Regions from separate parts of the Microbacterium longlingense genome, predicted to be linked through region 2. Evidence: riboswitches for the same ligand, from Rfam matches in the RefSeq annotation. Region 2 holds a riboswitch; the other holds the start of a gene.
The links. A riboswitch is a leader RNA that binds a small molecule or an ion and turns the genes downstream of it on or off. The one in region 2 is predicted to bind glycine.

Region 1: linked by a shared signal. The riboswitch ahead of gcvT (glycine cleavage system aminomethyltransferase GcvT) and the one ahead of glyA (serine hydroxymethyltransferase) in region 2 are both predicted to bind glycine.

What each region holds. Positions count from the first base shown of each region.
Region 1 covers NZ_JBYRJA020000006.1:68,902-84,363, reverse strand. The annotation lists gene AC3RXY_RS10155 (ABC transporter permease) at 1-594, opposite strand, end outside; gene AC3RXY_RS10150 (CPBP family intramembrane glutamic endopeptidase) at 888-1,661, shown strand; gene AC3RXY_RS10145 (dipeptide ABC transporter ATP-binding protein) at 1,816-3,543, opposite strand; gene AC3RXY_RS10140 (ABC transporter permease) at 3,540-4,490, opposite strand; gene AC3RXY_RS10135 (ABC transporter permease) at 4,480-5,409, opposite strand; gene AC3RXY_RS10130 (peptide ABC transporter substrate-binding protein) at 5,518-7,143, opposite strand; gene AC3RXY_RS10125 (PH domain-containing protein) at 7,368-7,916, opposite strand; gene gcvP (aminomethyl-transferring glycine dehydrogenase) at 8,043-10,886, opposite strand; gene gcvH (glycine cleavage system protein GcvH) at 10,968-11,345, opposite strand; gene gcvT (glycine cleavage system aminomethyltransferase GcvT) at 11,342-12,442, opposite strand; glycine riboswitch at 12,495-12,594, opposite strand; glycine riboswitch at 12,595-12,689, opposite strand; gene AC3RXY_RS10105 (PASTA domain-containing protein) at 12,916-13,704, opposite strand; gene AC3RXY_RS10100 (hypothetical protein) at 13,912-14,610, opposite strand; gene AC3RXY_RS10095 (NUDIX hydrolase) at 14,818-15,462, shown strand, end outside.
Region 2 covers NZ_JBYRJA020000007.1:122,685-138,146, forward strand. The annotation lists gene AC3RXY_RS11655 (flavin reductase family protein) at 4-570, opposite strand; gene AC3RXY_RS11660 (LLM class flavin-dependent oxidoreductase) at 726-1,814, opposite strand; gene AC3RXY_RS11665 (purine-cytosine permease family protein) at 1,889-3,241, opposite strand; gene AC3RXY_RS11670 (cyclase family protein) at 3,371-4,288, opposite strand; gene AC3RXY_RS11675 (Dabb family protein) at 4,290-4,589, opposite strand; gene AC3RXY_RS11680 (LysR family transcriptional regulator) at 4,739-5,632, shown strand; gene AC3RXY_RS11685 (TetR/AcrR family transcriptional regulator) at 5,663-6,280, opposite strand; gene AC3RXY_RS11690 (amidohydrolase) at 6,395-7,858, opposite strand; gene AC3RXY_RS11695 (hypothetical protein) at 7,887-8,621, opposite strand; gene AC3RXY_RS11700 (DUF5058 family protein) at 8,650-9,411, opposite strand; glycine riboswitch at 9,555-9,642, opposite strand; glycine riboswitch at 10,340-10,429, shown strand; glycine riboswitch at 10,430-10,523, shown strand; gene glyA (serine hydroxymethyltransferase) at 10,567-11,901, shown strand; gene AC3RXY_RS11710 (L-serine ammonia-lyase) at 11,898-13,265, shown strand; gene AC3RXY_RS11715 (hypothetical protein) at 13,332-14,120, opposite strand; gene AC3RXY_RS11720 (hypothetical protein) at 14,609-15,313, opposite strand.

The sequences.
Region 1 (15,462 bases), on a different contig from region 2:
GGGCAGCAGGAGGTGGATCACGCGGTCGAGGAACATCTCGCCCGGGCTCCCGGAGAGCCCGGCGGTGTACTCGCCGGTGAAACGGATGACCTGGCTGCCGACGAGGTTGTTGAAGGCCGTCGCGCCGATCATCAGCAGCACGCCGATCACGAAGGTCGGCGTCGCGAAGACCAGGTACGAGCCGTAGCTGATGATCTGGTCGCTGAGCTTGTACTGGCGCACCGCGCCCCACACGCCGAGCACGACGCCCAGCACGGCACCGATGATCGAGCCGATCAGCAGCAGGCGCAGGCTCGTGCCCGCGCGCGCGCCGATCTCGGTCATGACCTCCTGCCCGTTCACGCTGATGCCGAGCGAGAAGCGCGTGAACAGGTGCACCAGCCAGGCCCACATGCGCGCGACGACGGGCACGTCGGGGTTGACGCCCATCTCGTCGAGCTTGGCATCGATCGACGCTTGGGGCGGCCGGGGGTTCATCCCGTAGTAGCGCTGCGCCGGGTCCAGCAGCGTGCTCGCCAGAATGTAGGCCAGACACGTTGCGATGAGGCTGAGGAACGCGTAGTGCGCGAACCTTCGCATGACGTATGCGAGCATGGCCCCCCTCGTGACGATCATTGTCAGGGTCGCCCCGGAAGCACCACGAATGGCGGTCGATTGGGGCAACCCGAAAAGCTTAGACACGCCGGCCGCACTGGCCGCGGTCCGACACGAACCCTTGGATGTTTACGACAAAGACGTTTCCCATTCACCCGAGCGGTCTTGTCCGGTCCACCCCAGGACCGGAAAAATTCCGCCGACCGCGGGAGCAGGGTCACCCCGCCGGTGCACCCTCGGAACACACACGATGACGCCAGCGCGCGCCGCCCCGTCCGGCGTTAGCATGGGGCGTGCCAGAGACCTGCCCCTCCCGTGCCCGCCTGTGGTGGGAGATCGGCATCGTGCTCGCATTCGGGCTCGGCAAGTCCGCCGTCTATGCGACGGTCGAGCTGGTGCGGATGCTCACCGCCGAGGTTCCGCTGGCGGCGCAGACCCAGACGCTGATCCCGTCCCTGAGCGATCGCGCGGCGTTCGACCTGGTCTATCAGCTTCTCGCGGTCGCGTTCTCACTGGTGCCCGTGCTGCTGGTCTGCTTCCTGCTCTGGCGGCCGCGCGCGCCCCGTCTCGGGCGCCTGGGACTCGACGGCACGCACCCGGTGCGCGACATCCGCGCCGGCGTCCTGCTGGTCGCGGTGATCGGCGTCCCCGGCCTGGCACTGTACGCCTTCGGGCGCGCGATGGGCTGGTTCGCAGCGGTCAACCCCGGCGGGCTCGACCCGCACTGGTGGACGATTCCCGTGCTGCTCCTGTGGGCCGCTCGCGCATCCCTCACCGAGGAGGTCGTGCTGCTCGGCTACCTGTTCGCCCGGCTCCGCGACCTGGGCTGGGGTCCGTGGCAGATCATCGTCGCGACCGCGGTGCTCCGCGCCAGCTATCACGTCTATCAGGGGCCGGGCGCCTTCGTGGGAAACCTCGCGATGGGGCTGCTCTTCGGCTGGCTCTACGCGCGCTCCGGACGGCTGATGCCGTTCCTGGTGGCGCACTTCCTCATCGACGCCGTGGCGTTCGTCGGACACCCGTGGGCCGCGGCCGCATGGCCGGACCTGTTCGGCCTCCCCGCCTGATCCGCATCGCGCCCCGGCCCACCACCGGTCGGTCCGCACGCGCCCGGGCCGGTCACGCACGAGGCGGCCGGGTGGGTGCGGGGTCCCGCGCCCACCCGGCCGCCTCATCCGTCTGACGCCCGGGGCGCCATGACGTGTGCTGTGGTGTTGGTGTTCAGCTGCCGAACGCGAAACCCGCGCCGGGGATGGCGGCGAGCAGCTCCCGCGTGTACTCCTCCTCGGAGTGCTCGAACACCTCGTCGACCGTGGCCGACTCGACGAGCCGGCCCTGCCGCATCACGCACACGTTGTCGGCGATCAGGCGCACCACCGCCAGGTCGTGCGTGATGAACAGGTAGGTCAGCCCCAGGTCGCTCTGCAACTGGGTGAGGAGGTTCAGGATCTGCCCCTGCACCAGCACGTCGAGCGCGGAGACCGCCTCGTCCAGGACGAGAACGTCGGGGCTCAGCGCCAGGGCACGCGCGACGGCGACACGCTGACGCTGCCCTCCGGAGAGCTCACTCGGGTAGCGGTCGCGCGTCGCGGCGGGCAGGGCCACCTGGTCCAGCAGCTCGCGCACGCGCGCCTGCCGCTCCTTCGCGTTCCCGATGCCGTGGATCATCAGCGGCTCTGCGATCGTGTTGCCCACGCTGTACTGAGGGTCCAGCGTTCCGTAGGGGTCCTGGAAGACCGGCTGCACGCGGCGCCGGAACGCCATCGTCGCCGACTTGTCGAGGTGGGTGATGTCCTCCCCGTCGAAGTGGATCCGTCCGCTCGTGAGCGGCTCGAGCTGCAGGAACAGCTTGGCGAGCGTGGACTTGCCAGAACCGGACTCCCCCACGATCGCGGTGGTCGTTCCCCGCTGCACGTTGAGGCTCACGCCGTCGACGGCGACGAGCTCCTTACGGGCAAGACCGCGCGTGCGCAGCTTGTAGACCTTGCGGGCATCGGTGATCTCGATCAGCGGACCGGCGGTGGCGCCGGCGGCCTCGCGCTCCTGCGCACGCTCGATCAGCGTCGCATCGAGTGTTCCCGTCGAGAACAGCGCCAGCTCGTCCTCGTCATTGCGTGCGGCCTGGATGCGGCGTGACGCCAGGCTCGGCGCCGCAGAGACCAGCCGCTGCGTGTACGGATGCCGCGGGTTCGCGAGGATCTCCTGAGACGGCCCGGACTCGACCACCTGGCCGCGGTACATCACGACCAGGTGCTCGGCGCGCTCGGCGGCAAGACCCAGATCGTGGGTGATGAAGAGCACCGATGTGCCGTACTCGGTGGTGAGGGAGGCGATGTGATCGAGGATCTGCCGCTGCACCGTCACGTCGAGGGCCGAGGTCGGCTCGTCGGCGATCAGGAGCTTCGGTCGCGCCGACATCCCGATGCCGATCAACGCCCGCTGGCGCATGCCGCCGGAGAACTCGTGCGGATACTGCCGCAGGCGGTCTTCGGGATTGGGCAGTCCGGCCTCGGCCAGCACCTCGATCGCCCGTTCGCGCACCGCACGACGACCGTGCGCGACGTTGTTCGCGCGGATGGTCTCCTCGACCTGGAAGCCGATGTTCCACACCGGGTTGAGGTTGGACATCGGGTCCTGCGGCACATAGCCGATCTCGGCGCCCCGGATGGCCGTGATCTCCTTGTTGCTCAGGCGCGACAGATCGCGCCCCTCGAACAGGATCTCACCGCCGGTGACGGTCCCCGTCCCCGGGAGCAGGTCGATGATCGCCTGCGCGGTGGTCGACTTCCCCGACCCCGACTCCCCCACGATCGCGACCGACTGGCCGGGGTAGATCGTCAGGTCGGCGTTGCGGACAGCGTTGACCACGCCGCCCTTGGTGGTGAAGCTCACCTGGAGCCCGCGGATCTCGAGCAGCGGCGCCCCGGCCGCGGCGTTCACATCGCTCATCGGCGTGCACGCTCCTTCGGGTCGAGGGCATCACGCACGACGTCGCCGAGCATGAGGAATGCCAGCACGGTCAGCGACAGGGCCGCCGCCGGATAGACCATCACCATGGGGTTGGTCAGCAGCGACGTCCGCGCCTGCGAGATGTCATTGCCCCACGACATCACACTCGGCGGGAGCCCGATGCCCAGGAACGACAGCGTCGACTCGGCCACGATGTAGGTGCCCAGAGACACCGTCGCCACGGCGATCACCGGGGCGATCGCGTTGGGGAGCACGTGGCGCACCAGGATGCGGAACCGGCTGAGGCCCAGCGCGGTCGACGCGGTGACATAGTCGGACTGCCGAGCCGTCATGACCGCACCGCGCATGATGCGATGGATCTGCGGCCACGCGAAGCCGGCGATCACGAGGGCCACCAGCAGCGGAGTGCGCTCCGGGATGATCGACATCAGCACGATCGCGCCGAGGATGGTCGGGATCGCGAAGAAGATGTCGGCCACACGAGAGAGCACGGCGTCCAGCCAGCCGCCGTAATAGCCGGCGAGAGCACCCAGGATCGACCCGACGATCGAGACGATGAGCGTCGCGACCACGCCCACCAGGAGCGAGGCCTGGGCGCCGTAGAGCACGCGGGCGTACACGTCGCAGCCCTGACGGGTGAACCCGAAGGGGTGCCCGGGAGCGGGCGGGCCGTCGCTGTTGGCGAGCAGACAGCCGGTCGACGGGGACTCGTGGGTGAACAGCCCCGGGAAGATCGCCACGAAGACGATCACGACGATCAGGACCGCAGAGATCCAGAACATCGGGCGCTGGCGCATCGACGCCCAGGCGTCGCCCCACGTGGTGCGGGGCTTGGACTCGGTGTCGACGGCGTCGATGACCTGGAGCGGGGTCTCCTCGATCGGAGCGATGAAGTGCTCCTGCCCCGGACGCGGGTTACTTGGCATAGCGGATCCTCGGGTCGAGCCAGGCGTAGAGAAGGTCGACGAGCAGGTTGGCGAGCATGAAGATGATCACCATCACGGCGACGAAGGAGACCACCGTTGGTCCCTCGCCGATCGTCACGGCGCGGTAGATCGTTCCGCCGACGCCGTTGATGTTGAAGATGCCCTCTGTCACGATCGCGCCCACCATGAGGGAGCCGAGATCGATGCCGAGGAACGTCACCACGGGCACGAGGGAGTTGCGCAGCACGTGCACGGGGATCACCCGACGCCGGGGAAGGCCCTTGGCCGTCGCGGTCCGCACGAAGTCGGCGTTGAGGTTCTCCGCGACACTCGCCCGGGTGAGCCGGACGATGTAGGCGAAGGACACCGACGCGAGCACGATCGCCGGCAGGATCAGCTCACTCCAGGGAGCTTCGCCGCTCACGGTCGGTCTCGCCCAGCCGAGCCGGACGCCCACCACCAGCTGCAGCACGAAACCGATGACGAAGGTGGGGACCGAGATCAGCAGCAGGCTCACCACGAGCGCGGTGGCGTCGAACAGCTTGCCCTTCCGCAGCCCGGCGATCAGGCCGACGACGATGCCGGCGATGGCCTCCATCGCCAGGGCCAGCAGCGCGAGGCGCAGGGTGATCGGGAACGCCCTGGCCATCACGTCGATGACCGGCTGCCCGGAGAAGGTGGTGCCCCAGTCGCCGCGCAGCAGCCCGCCGATGTACAGGGCGTACTGCACCAGCAAGGGCTTGTCGAGGTTGTACTGGGCGCGGATCGCATCGATCGCCGCCTGCGACGGCTGGCGGTCGCCGAACAGGGCAGCGATCGGGTCGCCCGGAAGGGCGAACACCATGAAGTAGATGAGGAAGGTCGCCCCGAAGAAGACGGGGATCAGCTGCAGGAGCCGCCGACCGAGATACCAGAGCATTGATGCTCCTCAGAAGTCACACGTAGAGGGAACACGGCCCTGGCGGACCGGTGCCCGGGGCGCTCACGCGCCTCGGGCACCGGTCCGCCAGACCATCAGGTCAGGCTACTAGCCCTTGGTGATCTGGGAGTAGAGCGGGACGGAATCCCAGCCGAACACCACGTTGTCGACATCCGCCGACCACACGCCGACCGCGTTGGCGTACCACAGCGGAATAGCCGGGAGGTCCTTGAGCAGGATCTCCTGCGCCTCGCGGTAGAGCGCGGTGGCGTCGCCGGTGGACTCGGCCGCAGCGGCATCGGTGAGCTTGCCGTCGAACTCGGCGCTGGTGTAGTTCTCGTAGTTCGAGCTGCCGTTGGTGGAGTACAGCGGCGAGAGGAAGTTCTCCATCGACGGGAAGTCGCCCTGCCAGCCGGCGCGGGTGCCACCGGTCAGACGGTCGTTGACGCGGTCATCGAGCGCCGCGGCGAAGGTCGGGTAGGGCTTGCCCTCCGCCTTGATCCCGAGGGTGTTCGCGATCTGGTTGGCCACGGCGTCGACCCAGGCCTGGTGTCCGCCATCGGAGTTGTACGCGATGGTGAAGGTGTCGGTGTAGGGCTGGATGGCGTCGGCCTTGGCCCACAGCTCCTTCGCCTTCTCCGGGTTGTACTCCAGCACGTCCGCGCCCGCGAGCGAGTCGGTCCAGCCGGCGACCACCGGGGAGGTGAAGTCGGTGGCAGGGGTGCGGGTGCCGTCGAAGATCGCGCTCGTGATCTCCTCGCGGTTGATCGACATCGAGATCGCAGCGCGGCGCAGCTCGCCCTCTTCACCCGCGGCGAAGGCCGGCAGGTAGTAGGGGATGTTGAAGCCCTGGAAGATGGCTGCCGGCTGGTTCACCGCGCGGCCGTCGAACTCGGTCTCGTAGGTCTTGAACGCCGTGTCTGGCACGGTGTCGAGAACGTCGAGGTTGTTGCTCTGCGCGTCGGCGTAGGCTGCGTTGAGGTCGCTGTAGAAGACGAACTTCACGCCGCCGTTGACCGGGGTGCGGTTGCCCTTGTAGTCCGGGTTGGTGACCAGCGAAGCGCTGATCTCGTGCTCCCAGGCGCCCTCGCCGTCGAGCATGTAGGGGCCGTTGCCGATCGGGTTCTCGCCGAACGCCTCGATGTCGTCGAACGCGACGGAGGGCAGCGGCATGTACGCGGTGTAGCCCAGGCGGATCGGGAAGCTCGCGTCGGCGTTCTTCAGCTTGACGGTGAAGGTCTTGTCGTCGACGACCGTGAGGCCGGTCGGAGCGGTGGAGCCGTCGTCGCTCGCACCCTCGACGATGTCGAACCAGTAGGCGCCGTTGGGGTCCTCTGCCGCGTGCGTCCAGGTGTCGACGAAGGTCTTCGCGGTGATCTCCTCACCGTTGGTGAACTTCCAGCCGTCCTTGAGCGTGATCGTCCAGGTGGTGGCGTCGTCGCTCTCGATGGACTCCGCGACCTCGTTCTCCACGTCGCCCTCGGCGGTGTAGCTCACCAGACCCGCGTACATCGCGGTCAGGATCTTGCCGCCACCGGTCTCGGTGGTCGCGTAGGTGATCAGCGGGTTCTGCGGCTCGGAGCCGTTCGTGGTGATGATGGCCGTGCTGGTCGCAGCCTCGCCGCCCTCTTCGGCGGGAGCCTTGTCATCGCTGTCGGCCGCGCAGCCGGCGAGCGTCAGCGACACGGCGGACGCCAGCGCGATAGCGCCCAGTCCCCAACGTCGTCTCGACATGTTCATTCCTCTCGATCAGTGGAAATGCACGGCGTGCGTACCGGTTCAGCACGTACGCCACCGAATGACGATACGCACGTTCCGGGTTCTCTTGCGCAGGGTCCGAGCAAAACGTTATCGGCGGGTGATAATTCGCCGATCAGACAAGTATGCGCCATCCTGAGCCGATCCCGGAGCGGGACGCGGTGCCGGGTGCTGCGGAAGCGGGTCCCCCGATTCGACGATCAGGCGAGGGCGACGTAGAGAAGCGCCGCCGCTGTCCACACCAGGATCGCTCCGAGCACGACCAGGGCGCGCACGTCCCAGCTGCGCACGACCGGGGCATCCGAGCTGGGAGCATGCTCCCAGCTCTCGACGATCTCCGCGTAAGCGCGTCCGCCCGGCGTCTTCAGCTGGGCGGGATCCTTCGCTGCGGCGGCTCGGCGGCCGCCGATCGGCGCTTCGAACGCCGTCAGCCGGGTGCCGTCGTCGAGCGTGAACTCCAGCTGCCACCGCAGGCGGATATCCGTGATCCGCGCCCACGGGATGACGGTGCGTCGCAGGAGGTTCTGCACGGTGAGGGTGTCGCGGGAACTGGCGACGAAGGACACGAAGCTCAGCTCGTAGGCGCACCACAGCACCAGCAGCACCCAGGGCGCGAGGAGGAGCGCCTGCACCCATCCGGCGCGCACCACGGCGTCGATGAGGAAGAACGCCGCGACGACGGCCGTTCCGACGAAGATCACCGTGCTCTGCACGGAGCGGTAGACACGGGTCTCATCGGCAGCGGGCATGGGGCTCCTCACGGGGGTCGGGGGTCCCTCGACCGTACCGCGCGGGGACGCGTGCCGCCGACCTCGGCGGCACGACACGTCACGGCGGTCTGGTACGCGCGACCACCGTGACGTGTCGTGATCCGCTCAGCGCTCCGCGGCGACGACCTCCTGCGCGAACGCCTCGATCGGCGGACAGGCGCACACCAGGTTCCGATCGCCGTAGGCCTGATCGATGCGACGCACCGGCGGCCAGTACTTCGCGGAGACGAGCGAGGCGACCGGGAACGCGGCCTCCTCGCGCGTGTAGGCGTGGTCCCACTCCCCGCGGATGACAGCGGCCGCCGTATGCGGTGCGCCCACCAGCGGGTTGTCATCGGCCGGCCAGCGGCCGGCCGCGACGGCATCGGCCTCCGCCTTGATCTGGATCATGGCCTCGATGAAGCGCTCGATCTCGGCGAGGTTCTCCGACTCGGTCGGCTCGACCATGAGCGTCCCCGCCACCGGGAACGACATCGTCGGGGAGTGGAATCCGTAGTCGATGAGACGCTTGGCGACGTCGTCGACCGAGATGCCGGTGGCCTCCTTGAGCGGCCGCACATCGAGGATGCACTCGTGGGCGACGAGGCCGCCCTCGCCCGTGTAGAGCACCGGGTAGTGCTCCCCCAGGCGTCGAGCGACGTAGTTCGCCGAGAGCACCGCGGAGGCCGTCGCCCGGCTGAGACCGGCCGTGCCCATCATCCGCATGTACGCCCAGGAGATGGCCAGCACCCCGGCCGACCCGTAGGGCGCCGCCGAGACCGGACCGCCCGCGAAGACGAACCCGCCGGCGTGCTCGGCCCGCTGCGCCTGCGCGTGGCCGGGCAGGAAGGGCGCCAGGTGCGCCTTCGCCGCCACCGGCCCGATGCCGGGGCCGCCGCCGCCATGCGGGATCGCGAACGTCTTGTGGAGGTTGAGGTGCGAGACGTCGCCGCCCAGCTCGCCCAGTCGCGCGTAGCCGATCAGCGCGTTGAAGTTGGCACCGTCGACATAGACCTGACCACCGGCGTCATGCACTGCCCGGGTGATGTCGAGCACGTCCTGCTCGTACACGCCGTGGGTCGAGGGGTAGGTGATCATCAGCGCCGCAAGATCGTCGGCATGCTCGGACACCTTCGCGCGCAGGTCGTCGAGATCGACGTTGCCCCCGTCATCGCACGCCACGACGACCACGCGCATACCCGCGAGGACCGCAGACGCGGCGTTCGTGCCGTGCGCAGACGACGGGATCAGACACACGTCACGCTCGGCCTGCCCGTTCGCACGGTGATAGCCGCGGATGGCCAGCAGTCCGGCGAGCTCGCCCTGCGAGCCCGCGTTGGGCTGCAGCGAGACGGCGTCGTAGCCGGTGACCTCGGCGAGCCACGACTCGAGCTGATCGATGAGCGTGAGGTAGCCCTGCACGTCCTCGGCCGGCGCGAACGGGTGGATCCGAGAGAACTCCGGCCAGGTGATCGCCGCCATCTCGGTCGCCGCGTTGAGCTTCATCGTGCACGAGCCCAGCGGGATCATGCCACGATCGAGCGCATAGTCGCGGTCGGCGAGACGCTTGAGGTAGCGCATCATCGCGGTCTCGGAGCGATGGCTGCTGAACACCGGGTGGGTGAGGTACGCGTCCGTGCGATGCAGCGCAGCGGGGACCGCCGCGATCGGCGCGACGTCGCGGAACGCGATGCCGGAGCCGAACGACTCCCCCGCCACCTCCACCCCGAAGGCCGCGGCGACCGCGGCGAGGTCGGCGGCGGTCGTGGTCTCGTCGGCGGAGACGCCCACCGTGCCCTCGTCCACCAGACGCAGCAGGTAGCCGGCGTCCTTCGCCCGCGCCACCACGGCAGCGGCATCGACGCCGGTGACCTGCACCGTGTCGAAGAACGCGTCTGTCACCAGTTCCCGGCCGGCGCCGCGGAGCACGGCGGCGAGCGCCTCAGCCTTCTGCGCGGTCTCGGTCGCGATCCGGCGAATGCCGTCCGGGCCGTGGTACACCGCGTACATCGATGCCATGACGGCCAGGAGCACCTGCGCCGTGCAGATGTTCGATGTGGCCTTCTCCCGCCGGATGTGCTGCTCCCTCGTCTGCAGGGCCAGCCGGTAACCGGGGTAGCCCGCAGCATCCTGGGAGACGCCGACGAGACGGCCGGGAAGCTGGCGCTCGAGCCCGGCGCGCACCGCCATATAGCCCGCATGCGGGCCGCCGAAGCCGAGCGGCACGCCGAATCGCTGCGTCGTGCCCACCGCGATGTCCGCGCCGAGCGAGCCGGGCGAGGCCAGCAGCGCGAGCGAGAGCAGGTCGGCGGCGACCACGGCCTGACCACCGGCGACGTGCACCGCGTCGATCACGCCGGACGGGTCCCACACCCGGCCGGAGGCACCCGGATACTGGATGACCGCTCCGAAGATCCCGTCGGGGAGCACGCCGCCCCCGGCGAAGTCGACCTCGACGACCTCGATCCCGAGCACCTCGGCCCGGGAAGCCAGCAGGGCCTTGGTCTGGGGCAGGGCGTCTGCGTCGACCGCGAAGACGTCGCCGCCGCCGCGGACCGCGCGCCGCGCGACCAGCATCGCCTCGACCACGGCGGTGGCCTCGTCGAGCATGGACGCGTTCGCGGTGGCGAGGCCGGTGAGGTCGGTCACCATCGTCTGGAAGTTGATGAGCGCCTCCAGGCGCCCCTGCGAGATCTCCGGCTGATACGGCGTGTACGCGGTGTACCACGAGGGGTTCTCGAGCACGTTGCGGCTGATCACCGACGGGGTCAGGGTGTCGTAATAGCCCAGACCGATCATCGCGCGGCGCACCGTGTTCTGCGCGGCGAGGCCGCGCAGCTCCGCGAGCGCCTCCGCCTCCGTCGCCGCGGCGGGGATCGCACTGTCGGCAACGGCGGCGGCATGGATCGACGCGGGAACGGCCGCCTGCACGAGCGCATCGAGCGTCTCGTAGCCGAGCGCGTCGAGCATCGTGCGCTCGGCAGCCGCATCCACGCCGATATGGCGGTCGGCGAACAGATCGCCTCGGGTGTTGTCCTCGGCCACCGCCGATCAGCCCTCGGTGTGGGCGACGTACGCGTCGCGGCTGAGGAGACCGTCCAGAGCGCCCGCTGCGACGCGGACCTTCAGGAGCCAGCCGCCGTCGAACGATGCCGAGTTGACCAGCGACGGATCGGCGACGACATCGTCGTTGATCTCGACGACCTCGCCGGATACCGGCGCGTAGAGCTCGGCGACCGACTTGGTCGACTCGATCTCTCCGACGACGGTGTTCGCCGCGATCGCGGTACCCACCGCCGGCAGCTCGACGAAGACGACGTCGCCCAGCTGCTCAGCGGCGTAGTCGGTGACGCCGATGGTCGCCACATCGCCCTCGAGGGCGACCCACTCGTGCTCTTCGCTGTAACGGAGCGTGTTCAGATCGGTCATTTCGTCCTCCGGTAGAAAGGCAGGTCGGTGACGGTCGCGGGGATCTTGGTGCCGCGCACGTCGAGGAACAGGTCGGCGTCGGCCGCCTGCGGGTCGATGAAGGCCATCGCGATCGGGTGGCCGAGGGTGGGGCTGAGCGCACCACTGGTGATCTCGCCGACGACAGCGCCGTCGGCGTCGGTGACCGCGTAGCCCGCGCGGCCGGCGCGACGTCCCTCGGCGGTGAGACCGACGAGCACGCGCGCGCCCTCGGCGGGCTCGATGCCGTCCTTGCCGACGAAACGCTCCTTGGCGGCCACCACCACGCGCCCGAGACCGGCCTGCGCCGGCACGATGTCGAGGGAGAGCTCATGGCCGTACAGGGGCATCCCCGCCTCGAGGCGCAGCGTGTCGCGAGCAGCCAGCCCGCACGGCACGAGACCGTGCGCGGCACCGGCCGCGACGACGGCATCCCACAGCGCCGGCGCCTGCGCAGCGGGCACCAGCAGCTCGAATCCGTCCTCGCCGGTGTACCCGGTGCGCGCGATCAGCAGCGGCTCTCCCGAGAACAGGCCGTCGGCCCAGGCGTAGTACTTCTGCTCGGACCACGGCACCGAGACCGCGGAGATGCCCGCGGTCTCGGCGACGATCTGCTCGGCCGCGGGGCCCTGCACGGCCAGGAGCGCGTAGTCGTCGCTGACGTCGACGACCTCGACGGCGAAATCGGCGGCGCGCTCGTGCAGTGCCTCGGCGACCGCGGCGCGGTTGCCGGCGTTGGAGATGATGAGGAAGCGCTCGTCGGCGAGCCGGTAGACGATGACGTCGTCGATGATGCCGCGGGGCTCGGCGAGCAGCAGCGAGTACTTCGCCTTGCCCACGGACATCGCGGACAGCCGCCCGGCCAGGGCGTTGTCGAGGTAGGCGGCAGCGTCGGCTCCCTCGACCGTGAACTCGGCCATATGCGAGATGTCGAACAGGCCGGCGCTCTCGCGCACCGCATGGTGCTCGGCGAGATCGGAGGTGTAGCGCACCGGCATCTGCCAGCCCCCGAAATCGGTGAAGGATGCCCCGAGCGCCTCGTGGCGCTCCCTCAGGGGCGTATAGCGGGGTTGGGTCATGAGCTCTCCCTCGTCGGATATCGGCATCCGACCGGATGACCGGATGCCGGAGAACTCCCCCTCTGTCATGGGCCTGAGAGCTTCGCACGGGCGCGGGGCCCGGCTTTCACCGTCGGCACGACGCCGGAGACGACGTCGTTTTTCAGAGCGGCCGGGTGCGAGCGGTACGCGTACCTGAGAGATTGGCGGGGAGGCTTGCTCCTTCGGTGCCCGGCCTGTTTCACCGGGGCTCTCCCGCACACACCATGCGGCCTGTCTTCACTTGTTCCCCTAGGGTACCGCGCCACGGGTCCGGCCCGATACGCCTGATCGGGCGGTGCGCGGACCGGCCGAGTGGGCCCGCTCCGGGGGGGGGGGCACACTCCCCCACTCAGGCAGATCCCGCCAGCCCAGCCGCGCACCGCCGCAACGGCGGGTCCGCGGGATTTGCGCGCACGATTCTGCCGGAGTTCGGCACGGCGCCGGATCCCGGCTCAACCGCGCGGGTTCGAGAGCCGCGGGTCACCGAGAACGAAGACCGCGTCGGAACCGGTGAGCGTGACGTCGATCGTGAGGCGGAGCACGCCGTCGACGTTGAGCGCGTCGATGGTCACCGGCTGCCCCAGCGCGAGGTCGGACGCCGAGAACAACGACCGGCCGTCCTCGGCCCGGATGTCGATCGCCGCTCGCGCGTCGCTCGAGGCGAGATCGGACACGCCGGCGACCGCGTCGAACTGCGCATACCCGCGCCCGAGGTTGTACGACACCGAGACCGGCCCGGCGCTCCAGGTCGGTTCGATGACGATCGCCTGGGTGTACTGCCGACCGTCGACCTCAGCAGGTTCCACCCGGACGCGGGTCTGGTCACCGCGCTCGACGGGATCCATGTCGGCGAGATACGTCGCCGCATCCCGACGGGCCACGTCGAGCGTCACCACCGCCTCATTGAGCGCCCCCGGCTCCGGGCGCTGCGCCACGACCGTCCCGTCCGCGGCGCCCTGCTCGGCGACTTCACGCTCCGCCACCTCGAACCCGGCCTCACGCAGGGCCTTCTTGGCCGCACTGACCGGCTGTCCGACGACATCCGGCACCTCGATGCTCCCCGTCGAGATCGTCAACACCACGAGCTCGCCGACCGCCGACCCGGCGGCAGGGTCCTGCGCGAGCACGACGCCGGCGACTCCCGCGTCGCGCCGCTGCTGGAGCGAGATCGCCGCGTTCGGAGCCGCGCCGAGGATCATCGCCCGCGCCTCTTCCTCGGTGACGCCGACGACGGAGGGCATCAGCGCCCGCTCGGCGTCGCTCCCCGCCGCTCCGCCGGGAGCATCCGCCGGCGGCGGTCCCGGCGGAGCGCAGCCCGCCAAGAGCGCCGTGGCAACCAGGACGGCTGCGATTGCGGAGCGCGAGGTGCTTTTCATGGTTCCCCCCGATGCGGTCGCCGTCTCCCTGTCGACGACGACCTCTGTGTGATGGCTCGTGTTTCTCGTCCGCTATGTCTTCCTGACGGTGACCGCGATGGCCGGCGAGTCGCAGTCCGCCCCGGCTGCAGGCAGCGCGCGCAGCGTGAAAGCTCCCGATCCGTCCGCCATCTCGACGACGACACGCACCGGGGTGATCCCCTCCACGGTGCGCTGCGAGCCTCCGCTTTCCACGAGGACCGCACGGCCGGCACCGGCGTGATCATCCAGGCCGAACCAGAGCTCGACGGCGGGCGGAGCGTCCGGCAGCACCACATCGACCCCGATGGCGTCGCCGGGGCATCCCTCCGCAGCGATCCGATAGCTGGGCCGGGCAGCCGGCGCCCCGCCGACCAGGAGCGTCTCGATCTGCGGCTCCGGGTCCAGCCGCAGCTCGCCGCGGGATGTCGCGGCAACCGATGGTCCGCCCTGCTTTCCGGAGGGCTCCGGGCTCCCGGTGCCGCCGGGCCAGAGCACGAGAACCAGAAGCAGGACCGCCCCCGCGACCACTGCTGTGGCCACCGCACGGACCCAGCGGACCGCGCCATCCCGGCCGGATTTGCGGGCCGTCCTGTCCGGACCGCGGCGGCGCAGCACGGAGAAGGCCCACTGGAGCAGGAACGTCAGCGCGGCGACGAGCAGCGCCAGCCGCACGCTTCCCACCACACCGCTGAAATAGTCGACGATTCTTCCCGGCATCTTTCCCCCCGGCGCGGCGAGCCCGGTACGCACGCGCAGCCATAGCGTACTCGCCGCGCCGCGGTCCTTTCCGAAGTCAGGCAGAAACGGCGCCGCGCGGCTGCTCCGGCCCGCCGCGCCGCCGACGGCGCGGTTCTGCCTGAGTTCGGCAAGGCCGAACCCCGAGCAGTCTGCACGAGCGGAGGGCGGCTTGCACTTCGAGTCATGCTGACACTAAGATCGCCGCAGGAGGTTAGGGTCATGACGACACGAAGTGGGGCCGAACACCGCGATGCCATCCGCGTCGCCGTATCGACCGTGATCATCACCCTGCGTCGCGACAGCGACGGGCGCGCCCGCCTGTGCCTTCCTCTGGTGCGCCGCACCCGCGACCCGCACCGCGACCAGTGGGCGCTGCCCGGCGGATGGCTCGCCACCGCCGAGAGCCTGGAGGACGCCGCCTCCCGCACGCTCGCCGAGACGACCGGCCTCGCCCCCAGCTATCTCGAACAGCTGTATGCGTTCGGTGCCGTCGATCGCTCCCCCACCCGCGTCGTGTCGATCGTGTACTGGGCGCTCCTGCGCGCCGACGAGGTCGACGCCCAGAGCGCCGCCTACCGTGCCACCGGTCTCGCCCCCGAGAACGTGCACTGGTTCGACGCCGACGACCTCCCCGCCCTCGCCTTCGACCACAACCAGATCGTCGAATATGCGCTGTGGCGGCTGCGCAACAAAGTCGGCTACAGCCGCATCGCGCACGGCTTCCTCCCCGAGGAGTTCACCCTGTCCGACCTCCGCGAGGCCTACGAGACGATCCTCGGACGCCCCCTGGATCCCGCGAACTTCCGCCGTCAGGTGGAGGCCGCTGGCCACCTTCTGCCCACGGAGAGGTTCCGCACCGGATCG
Region 2 (15,462 bases):
ACGTCACTCGGCGAGGGATCGGTCGCTGATGGCGTGCCACGCACGGTTGTGGTAGACGAGCGGACGCCCGTCACGGTTCTGCTCGTGGGTTCCCTGGGCACCGGATTCCAGCGCGTGGACGATGACGATCGTCGACGCCCCGACGGTGACCTGGTGGATGATGCGCCCGCGGATCCACGACTTGGCGGTGTGGAACAGCGGCTCGCCGGAGGGCAGCCGTGTCCATTGGCCGGTGTCGGCGAAGCGGTCGACGCCGCTGGTGGCGCCCAGCTTGGCCAAGTGCAGCTGATCGGCGCCGAGCAGGTGCACCACGACCGTCTCGCTGTTGCGGATCACGGGCGTGGCCGACGACAGCGCCGACAGCGAGAACATCAGCAGGGCGGGATCGGCGCTGAGCGAGCTCACCGATGTGGCCGTCATCGCCACCGGCCGTGTGCCGTCGTCGGCGGTGAGGAGAGCGACCCCCGCCGGGTAGTTGCGGAAGAGGTCTTTGAAGATCTCCGGGCTGAGTCCGTCTGCGACCTCGACGGTCGACAGGGAGAGGGTCTCTTCGGTCGCGTACTGAGTCATTTCGATGTCCTGGGGGCTGGGGTCGAGCCGGCGGGCCCGGCACGGCGAAGGTCGGCACGGTCGTCCGGCGCCGCCCATCGGGGCGGCGGCGGAACGGGATCCGGGCGGTGCGACCGGTGGGGGTGCCGGTCACACCGCCGCGGGGCGTCCGCTGGTCATGCGGACGGGAGAGCGGCCAGCTTCTCGTGGATCAGCGGCAGCACCCTCTCGCCGAATACACGGATGTCCGGCACGTAGTCGACGAAGGTCATGAGCACGCCCGCGACGCCGGTGTCGCGCTGCAGGGTCGCGATCTGCTCTGCGACGTTCTCGTAGGATCCGTGGATCACCGGGAAGCTCATGAAGGTGAGGTTCCCTTCTTCCGCCGGCGCGGTGAGCCCGTTGACGAAGTGCGCGCTGGTCCCTCCGGTCTGCGGGTCGAGAGACGCACTGCCGGCGACGTTGCGCAGCGCCTCGACGTCCTGGCCGGCGACGATGCTCTGCGTTTTCGCGAGCGCCTCCTCGTCCGTCTCGGCGGCGATGATGGTGAACAGCGCGTAGGTGCCGACGGTGCGGCCGACCTTCTCCGCCTCTTCGAGCATGGGCCGGGTGATCGTCGGCAGCAGTTCGCGGTCGCCGAAGACGAAGTTGTAGTCGCCGTAGTGGGCCGTATAGACCTGGCCCTTCGTGGACTGGCCGGCCGTGACGATCGGAAGCTCGCGCCCCGAGCTGGGGAAGCAGGTGGCGTCGTCGATGTCGAAGAACTCGCCGGCGAACGTCACACGACCGTCACGCCAGAGCCCCCGCATGATCTGCACATACTCGGCCGCATAGTCGTAGCGACGCTCATAGTATTCGTCGCCAGGCCAGAGGCCCATCGGGTCGTACTCCGGCCGGTTCCATCCCGTGACGAGGTTGACGCCCCCGCGACCCTGGGCGATCTCATCGAAGGTCGCGAGCTGGCGGGCGGCGATCACCGGCGGGATGCCGAGGATCGGGACGGTGGCGAAGACATCGATCTTGCTGGTCTCGGCGGCGATGCCGGTGGCGAGGATGATCGAATCGAGGCATCCGTCCCAGTAGCCGGTGGTGCCTCCGAAACCGCGGTACTTGATCATGGAGAGCACGAAGTCCAGGCCGATGCTCTCGACCTCCTTCGCGATGGCGAGGCAGTGCTCATAGGTGGGCTCGTACTGCGGCGCGTTCTCCGAGATGATGTACCCGTTTTGGCCGTTGGGGAGGAATACTCCGAGTTTCAGGCTCATTCTGTTCTCTCTTTCGGTGCAGTGACGCTCGACGCCGGTCAGGCCATCGAACCTCACGAATGTTCGGTGTTCGGTCAGGCGATCGCGGCCTCGTCGGCGCGCGGTGCCGACGCGGTGCGAACGGAGGAGGGGACCAGGGCAGACGGATAGCGGGACAGCGGCCGCAGGGCGGCGTACATTCCGCTCGCCACGATCACCGTGGCGATGGGGCCCCAGGTCGCACCCCAGGGGAAGGCGCTGGTGAGGAAGATGCCGATGGCGGTGGCCACCACCCACGCCACCAGGCCTGGCACATACACCCGCCGGTAGCGGTCATCGGCCAGGAGGCCGCTCTCGCCCGAGGAACGGGTCAGCAGGATATGGGTGAGCGCGATCGCCACCCACCCGCTGACCAGAACACCCTGCCAGGCCAGCGCGATGAGGAGGTACTGGATGACCGGGAGCAGCATCAGCGCGAAGATGATCGCGGAGGACAGCAGCACCCACACGAAAGCCGGCAGCCGCACCCGGAACAGCCGCTGACCGAACTCCTGGAGGTTCGCGGCGCCGATGTAATAGTTGGCGGTGTTGATGCGGGTCTGGAAGACCAGGATGATCAGCAGGCCGATCGGGCCCATGAGCGCGACAAGACCACCCGACAGCCCGGTCTCAGAGACCTCGAGCCCCGGGATCGTGAAGGTCAGGAAGATGCCGACGAGCGCGTTGACGCCGTAGGTGAGGATCCAGAAGGGCCAGGTGAAGGTGTACCGGGAGTGGAAGGAGATGTCCGCCCGCTTGCCGAGCGCTGCGTAGTCCATCACGTACATCATCAGGACCCAGACACCGAGGTACGCCGAGAATGTCGCCAGCCAGCCCGGGCCGCCCGCAGCGAGGGGCAGCGCGGGAACATCGTGGGTGAGCCAGTTGCCGGTGAACCCGTGTTGCACCCCGGCCCAGACGACCATCACGACGAGGCCGATCAGATAGAGCGGCAGCAGCCACCCGTTGAGCTTGTCGAGGAAACGACGCACGCCCCCGAGGACGAGCGGGGTGGAGTAGCCCACGACGACCAGGCTCCAGACCCACTTCTCGCCGCCGAACGCGGTCTGGAAGGCGTGCACGACGATCTCGCCCTCGAAGACGGCGTAGTAGATCGCCGTCAACGCGAGGATCACCGCGGCGATCACGGTGCCGGCGTTGCCGAGGATGGTGCGGGAGAACCGGGCCACGGTCGCGCGGTTGGTGATGGAATGCCGGGCGAGCACCCGGTTGATCAGGCTGTAGACGACGATCGTCAGCGCGAGCCCGATGAGGGCGTCCCTGGTGCCGAACGCGACGGCCATCGCCGCGCCGATATAGAGCATGAACATGGCGCTGGCGATGCCGTAGAACGCCATGAACAACGACCATCGGCCCATCTGGTCGTCGTCGGTATCTCGGGGTTCCATGGGCTTCTCCTTTGAAACGTGGAACAGGTGAGGGGAGGGGAACAGGTGACACGAATGCGGGTGGGGCCGAATGAGCGGCACCCCCTGTGGTGCGTCGCGCCGGCGCCGCCCTGGCGCCGGCGCGACGGGTCAGCGCAGCGGCAGGGCGACCGGTCGGATGGGGGCGCCGGTGGCACCCTTCAGCCGGATCGGCGCGGCCATGACGCAGAACTCGTTCACGTCATCGGCGGAGAGCTCCTCGAGGTTGAGCAGCTCGATCATCGGCACGCCCGCCTCGGCGAGGAAGTGACAGTGACCGGGGAGCCAGTTGTCCTCGTGCTGGCTCGGCCCGACCTCGACGCACTCCTGATCGGCGCCGATGACGCTGATCCCCTGTGCTGTGAGCCACCGCGCAGCATCGAGACCGAGTCCCGGAGGGTTACCGAGCGTTCGCGATCCGTCCGGCCAGAACGCCATCCGACCGGTGCGGACGAAGACGACGTCGCCTTCGCCGATGCTCAGGCCGGTGCGCGCGAGCTCCTGCTGAATATCGGCGACGGTGATCGCATAGGAGTCCTCGAGGCACGTCACCCCCTTGAGCTTGGCGATGTCGAGCATGACGGCGCGGGCGATGATCGGGGGGATGACATCCACGCCGCCCTTGGTCCAGTTCCGGCTGCCGAGGTTGTCCTGCACGCTGAAACCGTTGTAGATGCGGCCGTCGACACCGAAGTGGTTGAGGGCGTCGATGTGGGTCCCGGTGTGCGTGTAGAGGAAGACCACGTCGCCCGAGTAGCAGACGTGCCGGTTGACCTGCTCCCCCGCGCCGTTCAGGTTGTCGACGACGGTGCCGTCCGGGGTGTGGCTCATGAAGATCTGGTACGAGGGGTCACCCGCTGCCTGGAAGCTGGGCATGCCGACGAAGTAGTCGACGCTGAGGTCGTACGTCCGCGAGCCATCGACCCTGGCCAGGATCTCCGCGGGCGACGTGCGGGCGAGCAGGTTGAGCGCACCGAGCTCGTCGTCGGGACCGAACGGGCTCTCCCCGATCCGGATGTCCGCGCGCACGTCAGGCCTCCGCCCGGACGAAGTCCACGACGGCCCGGCTGCGGACGCGGGGGAGGAGCTGCTGCACGATCTCCTCGTGGAAGGGGTCGGTGGAGTAGGCCTCCAGGTCCTCCCAGGTCGCGAAGTCGGTGATGAGCACGCCGTCCCACGGGTCGCCGTTGTCGTTCGGCTCGCCGACGTGACCCCCGAGCTCCCAGCTGCGGATCATCGGAAGACGCTCAGAGAGCTGGGAGAGAAGGTCGAGGATGTTCTGCGTGTCGCGCGGCTCTGCCGCCTGCCACATAAAGACGTGCCTGATCATCGTTGATCCCATCTGTCGTCTGGGCCGCCGGGGCCGCTGGGGGTGCGTCTCATCGGAGAGCACCGGGTGTTGACACCATTCTGAAAGTGCGGCATTCATACGTCCAACACATGGTTGTGCTCACACTCATCACCGAGGATGATTGATGCATGGACCTGCAGCAGCTTCGCTATGTCGTCGCGGTCGCCGAAGAGGGCAATTTCACGCGCGCCGCTGCCCGCTGCTATGTCGCGCAGTCCGGGCTGAGCCATCAGATCAAGAGCCTGGAGGACGAGCTCGGGGTCGCCCTGTTCAACCGCACCAGTCGCCGCGTCGAGCTGTCGCCCGCCGGAGTGGCGTTCCTCGATCATGCGCGGGCGGCGCTGAAAGCCGTCGACCGCGCCGCTGCCGATGCGGCGGCGGCGGCCGGACTGATCCGGGGCCGCCTGAGCGTGGGCGTCATTCCCACGGTCACGGCCGTCGATGTGTCGGGGGCACTCAAGGCCTTCCGCCAAGCCCACCCGAACGTGCACATCGCCCTGCAGGTGGCGGGCAGCGATGAGCTCGAGCAAGCGATCGGCCGCGGCGACGTCGACGTCGCCCTGCTCGGCCTCCCGGAGAACCGCAAGCCGCGCGGGGTGACGTCCCACCACCTGGGTTCGGACCGGCTCGTCGCCATCGTCAGCCAGGAGCACGCGCTCGCCCGCCATGCCGAGGTGACCCTGCACGACCTGGCTCAGGAGACGTTCGCCGATTTCCCCGCCGGCACACCGGCACGCGCCGAGAGCGATCTCGCGTTCGCCGCGGCCGGCATCCATCGGGAGGTGGCGTTCGAGTCCATGGCCACCGGGCTCACGATCGACCTGATCCGCCAGAACCTGGCCGTGGCCCTGCTTCCCTCGCGATACGCGCCGCACAACCCCTCGCTCGCCCGCATCCCGATCAGCGACGGGCCCTCGCGTTCGGAGTATCTCGCGTGGAGCACGTTCCACCCCAGCCCGGCGGCGGCAGCCTTCATCGACATCATTCTCGGGAAGGGAGCCCGCCGAGACGCGGACGCCTGACCGCGGAACCCGGCGGGACGCCCCGCAACCTCACCCCCGAAAGTCGACCGGGCTCGCGGCGACGAGGTCACGGGCCAGCTCGGCCGCAGGCCGGTGAGGCTCCTCCCGCAACCACCAGGAGATCACTCCGGCCATGCCGGCCGCGGTGTAACGCGCGGTCAGCTCCGGGTCGCCTTCCAGGTTGTCCCTGGCCCGCAGCGCACGCAACGCCGTGACAGCGAGGGCGTCTTCGAGAGCGCGGAGAAAGTCTCGGTCATGGGCGAGCAGCTCGCCGTACACGTCACGGCGATCCGCGATGAAGGTGATCATCTCCCGGAAGGCATTCTCATTGACGGCACGTTTCGAGTCGCCATCGCGCACCGCGGATCGCGCGAGCGATCCCGCCATCTCGATGACTTCGGCGAGCGCGATGATGGCGAGATCACTCATCCCGGAGAAGTGAGCGTAGAAGGAGGACCGGGTGACCCCGGCACGCCGCACCACCGCCGTCACCGTCACCCGCCCCCGGGGGCTCTCGTCGACGAGCGCCCGGTAGGCCTCCACGAGGAGGCGCCGCGTGCGCAGCACACGCGGGTCGTCGTTGCCCACTCGCCGCGCGCGCAGCTCGTCCTGCTTCTGAGCGTCGGCATCCGGGGAGTTCGCGTACACGACGCCGATCTTAGATCGGCATCATGCCAAACCGGGCCCGTGTCGTCGTCCGGATTCTCTCGGCCGCACGCAGCGGGTCCGGCCGAGAGGATCAGCGTCGGGAATCCGGGCCGGTCACGCGGGTGCGTAGCCGGGGCGCAGCGGCGGAGGAACCACGCCGGCGGGAATCGGGCAATCGTACGGGGTCTCGGCGATCACCGACGCGAACTCGGCTCGGGCGGCGGCGAGGAGCTCGGAGTCGGTGAACAGGTCTGTCGCCGTCGCCGCCATCGCGGTGGCCGCGTGGACCATGCCCTTGTGCGCGGCGGGGCTCTTACCCTGGGCGACGAACTGCCACGTGTGCGGCGGGGTCCCGACGGCGTGCGTGCCACCGATGATCTGCACGGTGGGCACCACCCAGCTGACGTCGCCCACGTCGGTGGACCCGGTCATCTGATGCCGGCGCTCCGGGTCGTTCAGCGGGCTCACCCCGTCGAAGAGCGCGGGTGCATCGTCCCCCACCCCCAGCTTGCGACGAGCAGCATCGACGGACTCCTGCGGAAGTGCCGCCTGCAGTGCACGCGCATGCACCTGATCCGCGTCATCGAAGGGAACGCCGCCGAGCTCCCGGACGTTCTGGTAGAGGGCGATCTCAAGAACGCGGTTGGGCAGCAGCTCGGCGCACGCCCCGTCGAAGACGACCTCCAGCTGGGTATCAGTCATGAGCGCCGCCCCCTCGGCGATACGCGTGACCCGGTCGAACAGCGTGCGCATCGTGGCCACGCGGGCAGAACGAACGATGTAGTAGAGCTCCGCGGTGGGCTGGACGACGTTCGCCGACGGACCTCCGGCGTCGGTGAAGGCGTAGTGGATGCGGTCGGTGTCCTCCATGTGCTCGCGGAGGAAGTTGACCCCGATGTTCATCAGCTCCGCAGCATCGAGCGCGCTGCGCCCATGCTGCGGGGCCGCACCGGCGTGCGAGGGGACGCCGCGGAAGCGGAAGTATGCCTGCGTGTAAGCGAGGCTCAGCCACTGCTCGGTCGACATGGCATCCATCGGATGCCATGTGATGGCGGCGTCGACATCCGCGAAGGCATCACCGATCACCATGAACGTCTTGCCGGCGGCACCTTCCTCGGCCGGGCAGCCGTAGTACCGCACGGTCCCCGCAACGCCGGTCGACTCGAGGTGGCGGGCCACGGCAACCGCGGCCAGCAGCGAACCAGCACCCAGCAGATTGTGGCCGCAGCCATGACCGGCGCTGGACGTGCTGCCAGGGTCTGGTGCTGGCGCGGCCGCCCCGGCCGCCTGACTGAGCCCGGCAAGCGCGTCGTACTCGCCGAGGAAGGCGATCACCGGACCGCCGGAGCCCCACTCGGCGGAGAACGCGGTGGGCACTCCGCCCACGTGCTCCGTGATGCGCGCGCCGAACTCCCGCGCGGCGGCGATCTGGCGCGCGACGGAACGGTGTTCCTCCCACCGCAGCTCCGGGTCATCCCAGATCTCGTCACTGAGACGAGTGAATCGCGGACTGAGCTCATCGACGAGCGGGGCCAGCTGCGCGACCGAACTCGCGTCTTCGACAGATGTCGTTGTCATCGTCCCTGCCTTTCTTTCCGTGCCGGCCTCATGCGGCCGGCTGGGGGTTGTCTTTCTCGGTTGTCGTCTTCGCGCCGCCGGGGAGGAAGAGCGCCAGCAAGATGGTCAGGATGACCGCGATCGCGATGCCGAACGGCGCGAGCACCGGGATGAGCGGGGTCAGGAGGAGGGTGACGGTGAGCGCCACGCCAACAGCGATGAGCAGGGTGCGCGGTTGCGGGTTGCTCGCCACCAGCTGCACGATCACAGCGCCCATGATCGCCGGGAGCACGAAGGTCTGGACGCTGGTGGTGATCTCCGGCGGGATCAGCGCGAGCAGGAGGCTGCCGAGGACTCCCACGAAGATCGCCAGGGAGAGCAGATGGGTCAGCGCCGCGCCGCAGATGGCGAGAGCCGCCGCGAGCTCACCGCGTTTCGTGCCCGGCCGGGCGTCGATGCTCGACTGCGCAACGATCGCCGCGGGGAGCAGCTTGTTCGAGATGTTGCCGATCATGAAGGCCTGGTACATGCTCGCCGGGCCCAGGATGGGAAAGTACGACAGCGGCTCGACGAACCAGATCACCCCGAAAGCCGCGGCGATCGCCAGCACGCCCGTCACGATCCATGACGGCGGAACGCCGAGCTGGAATGCGACGATTCCCGGCCCGGCGATCACGACGATCATGGCGCCGATCATCGTGATCCTCCCCCACCGCGAGGTCGTCTTGTCGAAAGCGGACCAGGCCGCTGTTGCGTCTTGCTCAGGAGCTGTGTGCGTGGTCATGAGTGTCCTCGTCTGAGTGGGGTCGCGGTCAGGCGATGCCTGCGCCGCTGACGACTATGCCGACGACGATGCCGACGATGAGCGCAAAACCGAGGCCCCACTCGCGGAGCCAGCTCTGGCCGGTCTTCTTCGCAACCCAGAGACAGATCAGCATCGTGAGAGCGCTCGCGGTCACCACCGTCGCGGCAGCGATGCCCCTCGTCAGCTGCTGGATCCCGAAGGTGGCGAACGCTCCGATGAGCGCCGCTGCGGGGATCACGGCCATCGCGGTGGCCGCTCGTCCGGTGGTCTTCGTGGCAAGCTTGCCTGTCCCCCTCTTGAGGAGAGGAGTGGCGATAAGAGTGACGATCATCCATCCGCTGCCCGCGATGCCGAGGCACAGCAGGACGGTGGCGAACACGGCCTGCGTGTAGCCCTCACCGCCGAGGGCGACACCGCGGGTATCGGCGACGATGCCGGCGCCGGCGACTTCGAACGCCGCCGATCCGATGAGACCGATGCGGGTGAGCGCGCCGGGTGTTCCGAACACGCTCAGCAGGGTGACCGCGACGAGGACGACCGCCAGCGACGGTCCGATCGAGACGACCGCACCTGCGCGGAACGAACGGCGTACGTCGTGAGGGCTCATGCCGACCGCAGGAGCGGCCTTGCGTACAGCCAGGTAGTAGATGACTGTCTGGGTGAGGATGAGGCCGAAGACGCCGACGACGGCTATCCACAGCACGGGGGAGTTGGCGACGGCGAGAATATCCGTCGAGTCCGAAACAATGGTGGCAGAAGGCAGATTCATGGGGACTCCAGAGGCGGAGATGGTCGCCACGCGGGAATGCGCAGCGAAGGTGCCTGCCCGCTCTGTCCTTGAGCCTGAGAGTGTCGCGCTTGTGACGCTTCTTCCCCTTCGGCGGGCCCCACGTCGGGCCGCTCTCCAGAGTTCCCCAGCCGCGGGTCCTGGTGCCTGAGAGATTGCGGGTACTTGCCCCTTCGGCGTCCGCTGCTGCGGAACTCTCCCCGACGGCTGTTCGACGACCGGTCGCCGCCGTGGAGCTCGGTGGCCGGTGCGAAGGGTGTTCGGTTGTGTTGCACACATTATGGACAGTGTCCGATTGCGTGTCTGTATCGATCCTGTAACAGCCGCGTTACCGATCGCCGCCCTGCGCCGGAATCTCTCAGACTCCGTGCCGAGACGAGCGGCCGCGCGTTCGACTCGGACGACGTCGTGCCCGTGCACCATCGGACGGCGACGTCACCAGGCGATACACAGAAACACTCCGCGGCCTCGAAGAGGCCTGAACGAGTGCATCGAGCCCACGGTGGCTCTCACCGTCGTCGCATGTCTCAGCCGGCGCATAAGCAATCGAAAGCTGCCGTTCTCGGCGCTCGCGCGGCCACAGCATCGATGTGCGGCGACGAGGCGTACCCGGCCATCGACCGCAAGGCGGCTGCGTTGTTCTCGCGACTCGCGCAGAACCGTCCGCTCTTCAGCGGAAACACGCGGTTGTCCCGCGCCCTGACGTTCGCCTTCCTGCACATCGGCGCGACGCGTCGCCGCCACGGACGACGAGGCCTGGGACCGTGTGCTCGCCGCTCCACGTCGCGGCGCCCCCTCCGCCCGGGGAGGGTCCACGCCGCTGCTCACCACCCGCCGGGGATTGCGGCGGCTCCCTTGACAGCGTCGGAGCTGCCTGCGTAGGCTCGCCGCGCAACCGAATACCGGGCCGCGCATCGTCTCGGGAGAACGCCGCATCGCCGGCTGCCGTAGGAGCAACCCCTCTCCGGAATCTCTCAGGCCCCCGTACCGAGACGATCAGGCCACTCTGAAAAGCGGTGCGTCGAGCACCCGCCGACGGGGCAAGCGCGAACCGCTCGCGTGAAATCTCTCAGGCCAATGACAGAGGGGGAGGAACTCACCCATATCCGCACGCCGTGCAGACCCAGGAGTTCCGCCATGTCACCCACCCCTGTTTCCACGATCGACTCTGTTTCCCCGATCGATCCCCTGACCGCGCCCCTCGCCCTCCTCGACCCGGCCGTCGCATCCGCGATCGACCGTGAGCTCGAACGTCAGCGCACCGGCCTGGAGATGATCGCGTCGGAGAACCACGCCCCCCTCGCGGTCATGCAGGCACAGGGCTCCGTCCTCACCAACAAGTACGCCGAGGGCTACCCCGGGCGCCGCTACTACGGCGGCTGCGAGTTCATCGACGAGGTCGAGACCCTGGCGATCGAGCGGGCAAAGGCCGTCTTCGGGTCGGCGTACGCGAACGTGCAACCGCACTCGGGCGCGCAGGCCAATGCGGCCGCCATGCATGCGCTCCTCACGGCGGGCGACACGATCCTCGGGCTGGACCTGGCGCACGGCGGGCACCTCACCCACGGGATGCGGCTCAACTTCAGCGGGCGTCTGTACCGCGTGGTGCCGTACCACCTGCGTGCAGACGACTTCCGTATCGACATCGACGAGGTGCGCGAGCTCGCCAGGGAGCACCGTCCCCAGCTCATCGTCGCCGGCTGGTCTGCGCACTCGCGCGTCATCGACGTGGCCGCGTTCCGCGAGATCGCCGACGAGGTGGGCGCGTTCCTGCTCGTCGACATGGCGCACTTCGCCGGACTCGTGGCGGCCGGGGTTCACCCCTCCCCCGTGCCGCACGCCCACGTGGTCACCACCACCACGCACAAGACCCTGGGTGGGCCGCGCGGCGGACTCATCCTGACCGACGATCCCGGCATCGCGAAGAAGATCAACTCCGCTGTCTTCCCGGGCCAGCAGGGCGGCCCCCTCGAGCACGTCATCGCGGCCAAGGCGGTTGCGCTCGGGGTCGCCGCGACAGACGACTTCCGCGAACGACAGGTCCGCACGGTCGACGGGGCCAGGGCGCTGGCCGCACGGCTCACCGAGCCCGACTGCGCAGCCGCCGGGATCTCGGTGGTCGGCGGGGGGACAGACGTGCACCTGGTGCTCGTCGATCTCCGCGCGTGCGTCCTCGACGGGCAGCAGGCCGAGGACAGGCTCGCCAGCGTCGGCATCACCGTCAACCGCAATGCGGTTCCGAACGACCCCCGGCCCCCGATGGTCACCAGTGGCCTGCGCATCGGCACGCCCGCCCTCGCGACGCGCGGATTCGGCGAAGCGGCCTTCCAGGAGGTCGCAGACGTCATCGCCCGCGCCCTCATCGCCGCGGACGGCGACGACCTCACCCCGCTGCGCGCCCGCGTCGACGCGCTTGCCGCGGCGCATCCGCTCTACCCCGGGCTCGCGCCGTTCTCGGCGACGAGCGCATGAACGTCGGTGTCTTCGACCTGTTCACCGTCGGCATCGGGCCGTCCAGTTCCCACACGGTGGGCCCGATGCGGGCTGCCGCCGACTTCATCGCACGCATCGACGCCCACGAGGCCGACACGATCGAGGTAGCCCTGTACGGCTCGCTCGCGGCGACCGGACGCGGACACGGCACGCTGACCGCGGTGCTGCTCGGCCTGGAGGGGTGGCGCCCCGAGACGGTGCTGCCCGCGCAGGTCGAGTCCCGCCGCGCGGCGTTCGAGAATCACGAGGGGCTGCTCCTGGGCGGAGTCCGCACGATCGCGTTCTCAGAGGACGACATTCGGCTCGATCCCTTCACCGAGCTGCCGGGGCACAGCAACGGCATGCGGTTGCGCGCCCTACGGGCGGACGGCACGGTTCTCGACGAGGCCGTCTACTACTCCACCGGCGGAGGATTCGTGACCCGCGAGGGCGACACCGCGCAGGCGGCCGCCACCGCAGCCCCGACCCCGTACCCGTTCGAGACAGCGGCCGAGCTGCTGGCGCACTGCGATCGCCTGGATGCTCCGATCTCGGAGGTCATGCTCCGCAACGAGACCGCAGCGCGCGACCCGGAGGACGTGCGTAGCGGCATCCTCCACCTCCGCGACGTCATGGTGGACTGCGTCGCACGCAGCGTCCGTCGTGACGGCGTGCTGCCCGGCGGCCTGCGCGTGCGCCGGCGCGCGCCGGAGTGGCACGCGCGACTCCTCGCACAGGACCCGGACGGCAGCGACCCGGCCCTCTGGCAGGAGTGGGTGAATCTGGTCGCGCTCGCCGTCAACGAGGAGAACGCCTCGGGGGGTCGCGTCGTCACGGCCCCGACGAACGGTGCTGCCGGCATCGTCCCCGCGGTGCTGCACTACGCCACGCGCTACACCCCGCAGGGCCAGCGGCTCGGCGCGGATGCGGTGACGGTTCCCTTCCTGCTCACCGCGGCGGCGGTCGGGGTGCTCTTCAAGGCGCGCGCGTCCATCTCCGGCGCAGAGGTCGGCTGTCAGGGCGAGGTCGGATCTGCCTCGTCCATGGCCGCGGCGGGGCTCGCCGAGGTGCTGGGCGGCACGCCCCGTCAGGTCGAGAACGCCGCCGAGATCGCGATGGAGCACAACCTCGGGCTCACGTGCGATCCCATCGGCGGCCTCGTTCAGATCCCCTGCATCGAGCGCAACGCGATCGCGGCGGCGAAGGCCGTGAACGCCGCAAAGATGGCGCTGTGGGGAGACGGCTCACACCGCGTCTCCCTGGACGATGTGATCGCGACGATGCGCGAGACCGGTCGCGATATGAGCAGCAAGTACAAGGAGACGGCGATGGGCGGCCTCGCCGTCAACGTCGTGGAGTGCTGAGGGATGCGGGTTCGGGCGGATCGAGCACCGACCATCCCTTTCCGGGCGGTGTCGCCCGGAAAGGGATCACTCATAGCCGTAGGCGTCGAGGGCGCGACGCAGCGTGTTGGGCGACCGGAACCCGGAATGCCGGCTGGCCTCGGACAGCGACATGCCGGGTGATCGCGCGATCATCATGGCGGCGGTTTCCGCGCGGCGCCGGCGAAGGGTCTCGGCGAGCGAGTACGGCTGCCCCGCGAAGGCTTTGAAGAGGGTGCTCTTGGAGACTCGCAGCTGGGTGGCGATCCCGTCTGGCCCCAAAGCCGGGTCCGTGTGCTGCTCGTCCACGATGCGCGCGACGGCCTCGACGATCGTGTCTGCGGGCACCACGAGCGACTTGATCAGAGCTCGGGCGATGCCGTTGAGCATGACCTTCACGGCAAACGTTATCGCCGGGTCGGAGACCGGTTCTGCCGCGATCGTAGCTTGAAGGGCGGAATAGGTCGCGGCGAAGATGGCCGACTCCGGGTAACCGACGCGCAGGGTGTCGGCGGAGAGCGTCAGCGGAGCGACTTCGTCCGCATCGAAGCTGAACGCCAGAGCTTCCACCGGCGTGGTTGCCGAGAGCCGAACCAACTCGTCGTCCGGGAAGAACACGACCACCGCCCCCTCGAGAGCGGCATAGCGATGCGCGGCCGCCGTGACAACCAGGTTGCCACGGGAAACGAAGACCACCACATAACGGTGCGCTCCCACATCCGCGCTCGGCCGCCAGAGCGCGGAGCCGCCCGGGCACGAGACGGAGAGGATCGCGAAACGATCGAAACGCATCACCCGGGCGACCGTGGCCGCCGGATCCAGAGATTCGAAAAACACCCCGCCCTCCCCATCATCCGGCGCAGTTCCTCCGGGCGCATTCGTCTTGGGTCGAAAACCAGCAGCCGTCGCTCATCGGCTGTGGGACGGGGTGGCCCCTCGAGCAGGGGCCCCATGTTGGGCATGACGGACACCATCATTCTCGAGATTCGGGGGCGAGAGCTCGCCCGGATTCCGGTTGGTGATCCCGCAACACGGCGCGCCGCGTTGCGGGATCACCTGACTCCTACCTTGCCCGCACCGCACCGGATGCGCACTCCGCGATGGCGTTGTCCCCCCCCGGCTGGTGGCGATGCGATCCGGATCGTCCAGCTACGGGGCTGAGCACAGATCAGCAACGATCGCACAGGGCGGATGAGCGCCGTGCGCGTGCGCTGGGCACGTGGGTAGTAGGTGCGATGCGTCAGCAACGCCGAGGATGCCAAGAACCACACGGCGCAACCCACGACTTATGTTATCGGATACCGCCCCTAAATGAATATCGGGATTCAATTTATCCAATTATAGCTGGCATCTGGTCGCTCCTCCAGATGGCAAACATCATTGCACATGATGAGCATCGCGGTTGGCTTGTCACTGGCCGTATAAGTTCCACTAAACGACCTGGATTTCTTGACCTGCCACGTGACAGTCACCGTCGTGCCGCTCGGAAGGACCTCATCCGAATTTCCCGTCGTCAGCCTGAAGAAGGCATTGGGATTGGGGCTTGTCGGACCACCCCATCCCCTGAGGCTCACAGCAGCAAGGCCCGCAGGTGACAATACTTCTACGGTGTCCGCGATGGCCGTGTAGTCCCCGTACGTCCGATCAGGGTCGCCTCCAGTGTCCAACCACCTACCCCTCGACTCGATCACAAAAGTTCTGAGATCCAGGGGTTGACTTCCTATGTAGGTGAAAGACGCTGTCATTCGCACCTTAATGTCCGGAAAGTCGGACGGGTCATAGAGGTACCCGACGGCGGTACCCGGCCCGAAGTCCTCTGTGATCGTCGGCTGGTCAACCGGTTCCGTCGAGATCCGCGCGTCCCGGAAGTCTGCCGCGTTAGCGCAGTATGGCTCCTCGTTTTCACCGCCTGTCGTCGCCGCTGCGAGCGGCGCGGTCACCGATGCCGCGATGACCGGCAACGACCATGCCGCCCCCTTGACAACTGTTCGACGTGTGACCGTGGATGGCTCTGGCGTTTTATTCTTCATGTCTCCCCCAACTCCGTGGTGCGCCGGAGCACGCAAACACTCCGGATCGATTTCTGGTCGCCCGAACGGAGCGACCTTGTCAGCGTTGCAAACTGCGGCGTTGCGCTATTGCCACGGACGGCTGAATACTCTCGTTGACGAAGAAGACT